DNA from 4 places in the Enterobacter oligotrophicus genome. Region 2 is predicted to be linked to each of the others. Evidence: predicted binding sites of a transcription regulator. Region 2 holds the regulator's gene; each other region holds the start of a gene.
What was found. The regulator Fur, encoded in region 2, represses iron uptake genes when iron is present. The targets are predictions, from matches to a motif close to ATAATAATGAGAACNACTATCAA.

Region 1 (2,203 bases), 580 kb from region 2:
CCGCGTGGAGCTGGTAGCTGTCACGAACCGGCGCAGAGCAGCCTTCGATGTAGCTGACGTAGCTGCCTTCATCGGCCACCAGAATGGTACGTTCGAACTGGCCAGTTTTCTCGGCGTTAATGCGGAAATAGGTGGACAGCTCCATCGGGCAACGCACGCCTTTCGGCACGTAGATAAAGGTGCCGTCAGATGCCACTGCGGCGTTAAGCGCCGCAAAGAAGTTGTCATTACTCGGCACCACCGTACCAATATACTTTTTCACCAGTTCCGGGTGATCGTGGATCGCTTCGCCAAAGGAACAGAAAATGATCCCCTGCTCTGCCAGCTTTTCACGATAGGTTGTCGCGACCGATACGGAGTCAAAAATGGCGTCCACCGCCACCTCTTTCCCTTCTCGCACCGGCACACCGAGCTGGTTAAACGCTTCTTCAACCTCTTTGCTCAGGAAGCTGTTCTCAGCGCCGGTCTGCTGAACCGCTCCCGGCTGCGAGGCGCAGGTATCGTCACAGCTCCCGCAGGAGGGCGCGGAGTAGTAACTGTAATCCTGGTAATTCAGTTTGTCGTAGTGTGCTTTCAGCCAGTGCGGCTCCTCCATTTCCAGCCACGCGCGGAAAGCGCTGAGGCGGAATTCAAGCATCCACTCCGGCTCATTACGTTTAGCCGAGATCGCACGAACGACATCTTCGTTAATGCCTTTCGCCAGTTCATCGGTCTGCAGCTGCGTGAAGAACCCTTCTTTATAGTTAAGGTGTCCGCCGCTCCAGGTGTTCACATCACTCGTTGCTTCAGTATTACGAGACATAGTACCGCCTATACCCCAAAACTTTCGCCGCAGCCGCATTCGTTCTGGGCTTTCGGGTTATGGAATTTGAATAACTGGTTTAAACCTTCACGAACATAGTCGACTTCCGTTCCGTCGATAAACGGCATCGCCTGCAGCGCAACATAGAGTTTCGCGCCATCGGTCTCGAACACCAGATCATCCTTTTCAGGCTCAGTCACGGTATCAAGAACGTAGCCGAAACCCGCGCAGCCTGTCTGCTTCACGCCCAAACGCACGCCGAGGATGTCGGGCTTTTTTGCCACCAGTTCGTGGATATGCGCCGCAGCCGCAGGCGTGAGGGTTAAACCACGCCAGGCAAAATCGGCCGGATTAAAGGTTTCTGATTGCAGTTCCATAGGTCCACCTCATCTGTTAAGCCACCAGGGCATAACACCATGTTAGTGATAACGATTATCACTTCAACCCCCAGACAGCAGGGGCTTTCGGCTAATTCGCCCTTTTTGGCTACTTTTATTAAGCATAGACCCTGTCACGCGATGCTGACGGGAAGGATGTAATTGTTCAATGCATTGATTAATAATGCATTTGACTGCAGGAGTGGCATGAATCTGGTGAAAAATAAAATATGCATCGGAAATGCCTATTTTTGAGATAGATTTTGTACTTCCAATGCGGGCAGAAGAAATTAAAAAGGCCCTTCCGGGCCCTTTATGTTCTTGCGTGGAAGGAGACTGAAAAACCCTGTTCCCGCCAGTAATCCAGCAACTCCTGCTGACGAGGCGTAGGGGATTTTCCCGTCCAGACAAAGATTTTTTGCCCTGGAAAGAGTTCAGGGCGCGGAGAATCAATGGGCTCTGCCAGCACATCAATATGCCAGCCCTTATGCGCCAGACGAGCGGCCTCAAGCCACAGGTGCGTGCGATCGTCACACTCCCAACCGATCAGCAGGGCATCTTTCCCGGCTTTTTTTCGCGACTCTGCCAGGCTTGTGACGGCGAATTCAATCAGCACACCATCGAGCAGGCTCGCCATATGACGCACCGTGTTCTGATCCTGGCTTATTCGCTGACGAACGGGGATGATAATGTTATCGATAAGCGCATCCGTCGCATGATCGCGGCGGAATTCACCGATTTTGGCACGCAGTTTTGCCGGGCTGGCGTAACGCACAACGGACAGCATCTCTTCCTGAAATGACACCCAGTTTCCCTGCGTGATGACGTCTTTGTTTTCCAGCAAGGCTTTCACCTTGCCAACCGAGACGCCACTTTTCATGAGGCGCTTGATCTCTTCAATGCGCAGGATATCTTCATCGTCGAATTGACGATGTCCCCCTTCGCTGCGCTGTGGCTTCAACAATCCATAACGGCGCTGCCAGGCACGCAGCGTAACGGGGTTGATACCGCATCGTTCGGCCAC
Region 2 (2,203 bases):
CGAACGCCCGTGACATCAGCCGCAGCGAGCTGATTGAAGAGATGTTAATTGCTCAACTTGAGATGATGCACAGCAAGGCATAAGTCTGAAAATCCCCTTTATCACCCTTTTCATGTAGCACAGAGTGCAGTCCTGCGCGATAGCTGTTTCCGCAGGGTTGCCAGTTCTGCTATTATTGCCCTTATCCGTGGACAAATTGCGCCACCATACCATTAAGTTTCAAGAGGTTATTTTACTCATGGCAATTATCGGCATTTTCTTCGGCAGTGATACCGGCAATACCGAAAATATCGCAAAAAACATTCAAAAACAGCTCGGTAAAGACGTTGCCGATGTGCATGACATCGCCAAGAGCAGCAAAGAAGATCTCGAGGGCTATGACATCCTGCTGCTGGGTATCCCGACCTGGTATTACGGTGAAGCGCAGTGTGACTGGGACGATTTCTTCCCAACCCTGGAAGAAGTGGATTTCAACGGCAAACTGGTTGCCCTGTTCGGCTGTGGCGATCAGGAAGACTACGCTGAGTATTTCTGTGACGCGCTGGGCACTATCCGCGACATCATTGAACCACGCGGTGCGGCTATTGTGGGTCACTGGCCAACGGCAGGCTATCACTTTGAAGCCTCTAAAGGCCTGGCAGACGACGATCACTTCGTTGGCCTGGCTATTGACGAGGACCGCCAGCCAGAACTGACGGCTGAGCGTGTTGAGAAATGGGTTAAGCAGGTCCGCGAAGAACTGAATCTGGACGACATTCTTAACGCCTGATTTCTCTGCGGCGCGACTCCGGTTGCGCCCGTTTCCAGGTAAAACCGATTAAATTAATTGCTACAAACTTTTAACTTTTTCGCTCAGACCTGTACAATATCCCCCGGTAAAAAGTGGGTGCCATCGAACAAGTTTGTTGGTGATACCACGTTTTTATAAGCATACTTTGCTTGAGACTTGCAGTTTTCATTTAGCCATGGCAGTTCTATAATGAGACGCATCATCCCAAGTGCATTTTCTGTCACTTCTTCTTTAGAAGTGAATCGTTTAGCAACAGGACAGATTCCGCATGACTGACAACAATACCGCATTAAAGAAGGCTGGCCTGAAAGTTACGCTTCCTCGGTTAAAAATCCTTGAAGTGCTTCAGGGGCCAGACAATCACCATGTCAGTGCGGAAGACCTTTACAAGCGTCTTATCGACATGGGTGAAGAGATTGGGCTGGCAACCGTTTATCGCGTGCTGAACCAGTTCGATGACGCGGGCATTGTCACCCGTCATAATTTCGAAGGCGGTAAATCTGTTTTCGAACTGACCCAGCAGCACCACCACGATCACCTGATCTGCCTCGATTGCGGCAAGGTCATTGAATTTAGCGATGATTCTATCGAAGCGCGCCAGCGTGAAATTGCCGCTCGTCATGGCATTCGCCTGACCAACCACAGCCTGTACCTGTATGGTCACTGTGCAGAAGGCGATTGCCGCGAAGATGAACATGCGCACGATGCGAAATAAAGTAGTGTTTATACTCTGAGCCAGCCGAAAGGTTGGCTTTTTTTTGCCTGTTTTATGGCAATAAAAAGCCCGGTGGCGCTGCGCTTACCGGGCCTACGGGCTGTGACACCTTTGCAGGTCCCGTAAGCGCAGCGCCACCGGGCGTAAAAACGGCTTATTAGTTGTTGTTGCTGCGGATCTCCTGCCAGATTTTATCGCAACGCTTCGCCACTTCCTGATCGTTACCCGTTTTACGTGCCTGAATACAGGCCTGGTAATCCATCACGCGAATGTTTTCCTGCGTCGCAAACTGTTCATGCGCTTTCTCTTTCTTAAGCACATTCAGCACGCTCTGGCAGGCTTCGATTTTATCCGGCGATCCCTCAGCGGTATTGATACAGGCGCTATACGCTTCTTTAAGACGCGAATCCTCTTTCGGTGCCTGAGGCTGAGCGCATGCCGCCAGCCCTGATGCCAGCAACGCGACGACGATAATTTTTTTCATCATGTTCAGTCTCCATCCCGGCGGGACTCAGCCCGCCGGAGCGTTCATCAGAAGATAGTGAATGGCGCGATAACCATAAATTTCACGTCACGTTCATCCTGGAAGATGTTGCCGTAACCGCCCGCATAGCTTGGGATATCAGAATGGTTGTCGTACTGCGTGAAGTGCAGTTTGAACATGGTGCCTTTCGCACGCCCCTCCTGCAGGGTATAGA
Region 3 (2,203 bases), 1.3 Mb from region 2:
CCCTGACCCGTACCGCAGCCGGTGACAACAAAATCAACGGCTTTTGAATTGAGCAGAATACTCGCCATGATTCCAAGGTGAATATAGGTAAGGTGATGATCGTTCTCATCACTCATGCCTACGTTATACACCGGGAAGCCCTTCTCATCGGCGACGGCTTTTAACTCATTAAGGATGATGGGATTTTTAGCTGCCTGGCTGTTTTCCATCATCAGTGCAATTTTCATCTTTTCTCTCCTGAATGCATGGCGGGAAGTCCCGCTGTGGATACCTTTTCATCAGTAACCTTACTATCAAACAAACATGCTTTCAAATTAAGTGAAAACTTGTTTTAAAAAACACAGATGCGCTCACAATTTCTCGACCTGATGCTGTTCGTTGCGAAGAGAAAGGGTTGATCCTCCGGCTATTCCAGCCATTGACCTGAACGGTGGACGTTAAAATAACGTATTTCCCCTTCACGCAGAGTGAACCATGAAAAGAGTAATCATAGCTGGCACGATCCTGCTTCTCGCTGGGTGTAACATTAACCGCCAGGCTGAGGTCAGTCATCTTGACGCACCCAACGGGATTGTCCGCCTTGACTTCGGCCAGGCCATACTGCAAAACGCCCACTCCGATGAGTATGTGAATAACGGTACAGCCGTTAAAGCCTGTCAGAGCATGGGATATGCCACCGCCTCCGCCTATGGTCAACCCGTCAAAACATGTACCCTCATTAGTGGCTCTCTGTGTCTTAATGAGAGCGTGACGATCCAGTATAAATGCATGGGCTACGCCGTTAACCCTAATGCAACCAATCCGTGGTAATAATCTCTGCTGCCAGCACCGCTGGCAGTCTGTTTAATTAAGAACAAAAATAATTCTCATTAATATAAATACAAAGCGTCAATGCGTTTTATTCCCATTCGTATTTTTAATAAAGAAATATTTATTTTACTTTTTGCAAATAATTAAATAACAAATTATAGTGTCGCTCATCGTGAACCAGAAATAATAAACCGGAGCTGCACCATGCTGAAAACTGAAATGATCGACAAGCTCAATGCACAAATGAACCTTGAGCTTTATTCCTCTCTCCTTTACCAGCAAATGAGCGCCTGGTGCAGCTACCACAGCTTTGAAGGTGCTGCGGCATTTCTGCGTCGCCATGCGCAGGAAGAGATGACTCACATGCAGCGCCTGTTTGACTACATGACCGATACCGGCAGCCTGCCGCGTATTGAACCGGTGGCTTCCCCGGTTGCGGAATACGGTTCTCTTGATGAGCTGTTCCGAGCCACCTACGAGCATGAGCAGCTGATCACCCAGAAAATTAACGAACTGGTTCATGCCGCTATGATCGGCCAGGACTATCCAACCTTTAATTTCCTGCAGTGGTATGTTGCAGAGCAACATGAAGAAGAGAAACTGTTTAAATCCGTGCTGGATAAATTATCTCTGGCAGGTAAATCCGGTGAAGGTCTTTACTTTATTGATAAAGAACTTTCCACGCTCGATACGCAGAATTAATTCTCTGACGGTGCTGATCTTTCAGCACCGTTTTCATGACACCCACGCCACGTATTACCTTTTCTTTCCCTCGCACACAATTAAACACATCACTTTCTCATCGCCAGATATCGCTTAGCGCCAGCCCCGATTTGTGCCCCTCTGTCGAACCGTAAACATTTAATTACATGGGTTGTAACGGTGATTTGACGAGTTACGGCTTTTCCCTTACTCTGCGCCGCAGATTTTGTCGCGATATGGAACGGTTGTAGAGGAAAGCGTGAAAAACAGAACTCTGGGAAGTATTTTTATCGTCGCCGGTACGACGATTGGCGCAGGAATGCTGGCAATGCCACTGGCAGCCGCAGGCGTTGGATTTAGCGTCACGCTGCTGTTACTGGCCGGGCTTTGGGCACTGATGTGTTACACCGCCCTGCTACTGCTGGAGGTTTATCAGCATGTTCCTGCTGATACAGGGTTGGGCTCGCTTGCGGCACGCTATCTCGGGCGCTACGGGAAGTGGCTCACCGGCTTTAGCATGATGTTTTTGATGTACGCCCTCACCGCCGCTTACATTAGCGGTGCCGGGGAGCTGATCGCCTCCAGCGTTAATGACGGGTTCGGCTTTGACATTTCACCGGCGACCGGTGCCATGTTCTTCGCGCTGACTGGCGGCGGTGTCGTCTGTGCAGGGACTACACTGGTCGATCTG
Region 4 (2,203 bases), 2.2 Mb from region 2:
CTGCGGCTGGCTGGAAGACGCCGGTAGATTCACCTTCACGTCAACCGTCGCCAGCGGCGCTGCCACCATGAAGATAATCAGCAGAACCAGCATGACGTCGATAAACGGCGTCACGTTGATTTCATGCATTTCACCGTTATCGTCCAGATTTTCGTTAAGACGCATTGCCATAGAATCAACCTACACGCAGTTTGGACGCAGAGTGCACCGGTTTAACAGAGCTGGCATTCAGGTCCAGGTCACGGCTTTGCAGCAGCAGAACCTGTGCAGCAACGTCACCCAGCGTGGCTTTGTAGCTGCCAATCATACGCGCGAAGATGTTATAGATAACCACCGCCGGGATAGCGGCAACCAGGCCGATGGCGGTCGCCAGCAGCGCTTCTGCAATACCCGGTGCCACAACGGCAAGGTTGGTGGTCTGCGTCTGGGCAATGCCGATAAAGCTGTTCATGATGCCCCAGACCGTACCGAACAGGCCGACGAACGGGGAGATTGCACCGATAGTGGCCAGATAACCGTTACCGCGGCCCATATGACGGCCAACGGCAGCGACGCGACGTTCCAGGCGGAAACCAGTACGTTCTTTAATGCCTTCGTTATCTTCACTGCCTGCGGAGAGTTCCAGCTCGTTCTGCGCTTCGTTCACTAACAGGGCGGTCAGGCTTTTCGCATGGAAAGATGAGGTCATATCAGATGCCTGATCCAGAGAGCGGGCTTCGGCCAGCTGCTGCTGCTCGCGCTTGAGACGACGCTTCTGCGAGATAAGCTCTGCGCTCTTGCTGAAGAAGATAGCCCAGGTGATCACGGACGCCAGAATCAGGCCGATCATCACAATCTTAACCACGATGTCAGCATGATGATACATGCCCCAAACGGAGAGATCCGTCTGCATCAAATTATTACCCACTCTGTATCTCCAGGACGCAAATCACAAATTCTGAGCGTAATAATATCAAAACGTCGTCGAATTGATAGTAGTTCTCATTAGTATTTACATAGTGCCGTAAATTCCGCTCACTTTCCTTGCGCTTACGCAGTAAAAATTTCTTATGCGTATTTTTCATAACATTTTCTGCTTATTCGATAAGCATCCGGGTGCACATTTTTGCAATCGTGGTAGTCTGGACGTCCAGACGTATAAAAACAGGGTTAGCGAACATGACTAAGAAGCATCTTGAAACCACGCTGGTACAGGCCGGACGCAGCAAAAAATACACGCAGGGATCGGTGAACAGCGTGATTCAACGGGCCTCCTCGCTGGTGTTTGATACCGTTGAAGATAAAAAAACAGCTACGCGTAACCGTGCCAAAGGCGGCTTGTTTTATGGTCGTCGTGGCACGCTAACCCATTTTTCGCTGCAGGAAGCGATGTGCGAACTGGAGGGCGGCGTGGGGTGTGCGCTGTTTCCGTGCGGTGCGGCGGCGGTCGCCAACACCATTCTGGCGTTTGTGGAACAGGGCGATCATATCCTGATGACCAACACGGCTTACGAGCCAAGCCAGGACTTCTGCACCAAAATTCTCAGCAAGCTCGGCGTGACGACCGGCTGGTTTGACCCGCTGATTGGTGAAGGTATTGCAGAACTTATTCAGCCGAACACGCGCCTTGTGTTCCTGGAATCTCCCGGTTCCATCACCATGGAGGTGCACGACGTACCGGCCATCGTAAGGGCCGTGCGCAGCAAAGCGCCAGAGGCGATCATCATGATCGACAATACCTGGGCGGCAGGCGTGCTGTTTAAGGCGCTGGAGTTTGATATTGATATCTCCATTCAGGCGGCGACCAAATACCTGATAGGGCACTCCGACGGTATGATCGGCACGGCTGTGTCTAACGCCCGCTGCTGGGATCAACTGCGCGAGAATGCTTACCTGATGGGCCAGATGGTTGATGCCGACACCGCCTACATGACCAGCCGCGGCATCCGCACGCTCGGTGTGCGTTTGCGTCAGCACCATGAAAGCAGCCTGAAGATAGCCGAATGGCTGGCGCAGCACCCTCAGGTGGAACGCGTTAATCATCCGGCATTACCGGGCAGTAAAGGCCACGAATTCTGGCAACGAGATTTTACGGGCAGCAGTGGGTTGTTCTCGTTTGTTCTCAAAAAACGGCTGAATAACGACGAGCTGGCACACTATCTGGATCATTTTTCCCTCTTCAGCATGGCCTACTCCTGGGGCGGGTTTGAATCGCTGATCCTGC

Region 1: a site for Fur is predicted at 1,219-1,241, ahead of sufA (Fe-S cluster assembly scaffold SufA). Genes of this name have one in related genera too.
Region 3: a site for Fur is predicted at 854-876, ahead of ftnA (non-heme ferritin). Genes of this name have one in related genera too.
Region 4: a site for Fur is predicted at 969-991, ahead of exbB (tol-pal system-associated acyl-CoA thioesterase). Genes of this name have one in related genera too.

The regions. Positions count from the first base shown of each region.
Region 1 is NZ_AP019007.1:4,431,691-4,433,893, reverse strand. It holds gene sufB (Fe-S cluster assembly protein SufB) at 1-802, opposite strand, end outside; gene sufA (Fe-S cluster assembly scaffold SufA) at 811-1,179, opposite strand; gene EoCCA6_RS21265 (MerR family transcriptional regulator) at 1,493-2,203, opposite strand, start outside.
Region 2 is NZ_AP019007.1:3,848,864-3,851,066, reverse strand. It holds gene ybfE (LexA regulated protein) at 1-83, shown strand, start outside; gene fldA (flavodoxin FldA) at 239-769, shown strand; gene fur (ferric iron uptake transcriptional regulator) at 1,059-1,505, shown strand; gene chiQ (ChiQ/YbfN family lipoprotein) at 1,663-1,989, opposite strand; gene chiP (chitoporin ChiP) at 2,037-2,203, opposite strand, start outside.
Region 3 is NZ_AP019007.1:690,931-693,133, forward strand. It holds gene EoCCA6_RS03280 (RpiB/LacA/LacB family sugar-phosphate isomerase) at 1-227, opposite strand, end outside; gene yecR (YecR family lipoprotein) at 475-810, shown strand; gene ftnA (non-heme ferritin) at 1,015-1,512, shown strand; gene tyrP (tyrosine transporter TyrP) at 1,772-2,203, shown strand, end outside.
Region 4 is NZ_AP019007.1:1,683,128-1,685,330, forward strand. It holds gene exbD (TonB system transport protein ExbD) at 1-171, opposite strand, end outside; gene exbB (tol-pal system-associated acyl-CoA thioesterase) at 176-907, opposite strand; gene metC (cystathionine beta-lyase) at 1,159-2,203, shown strand, end outside.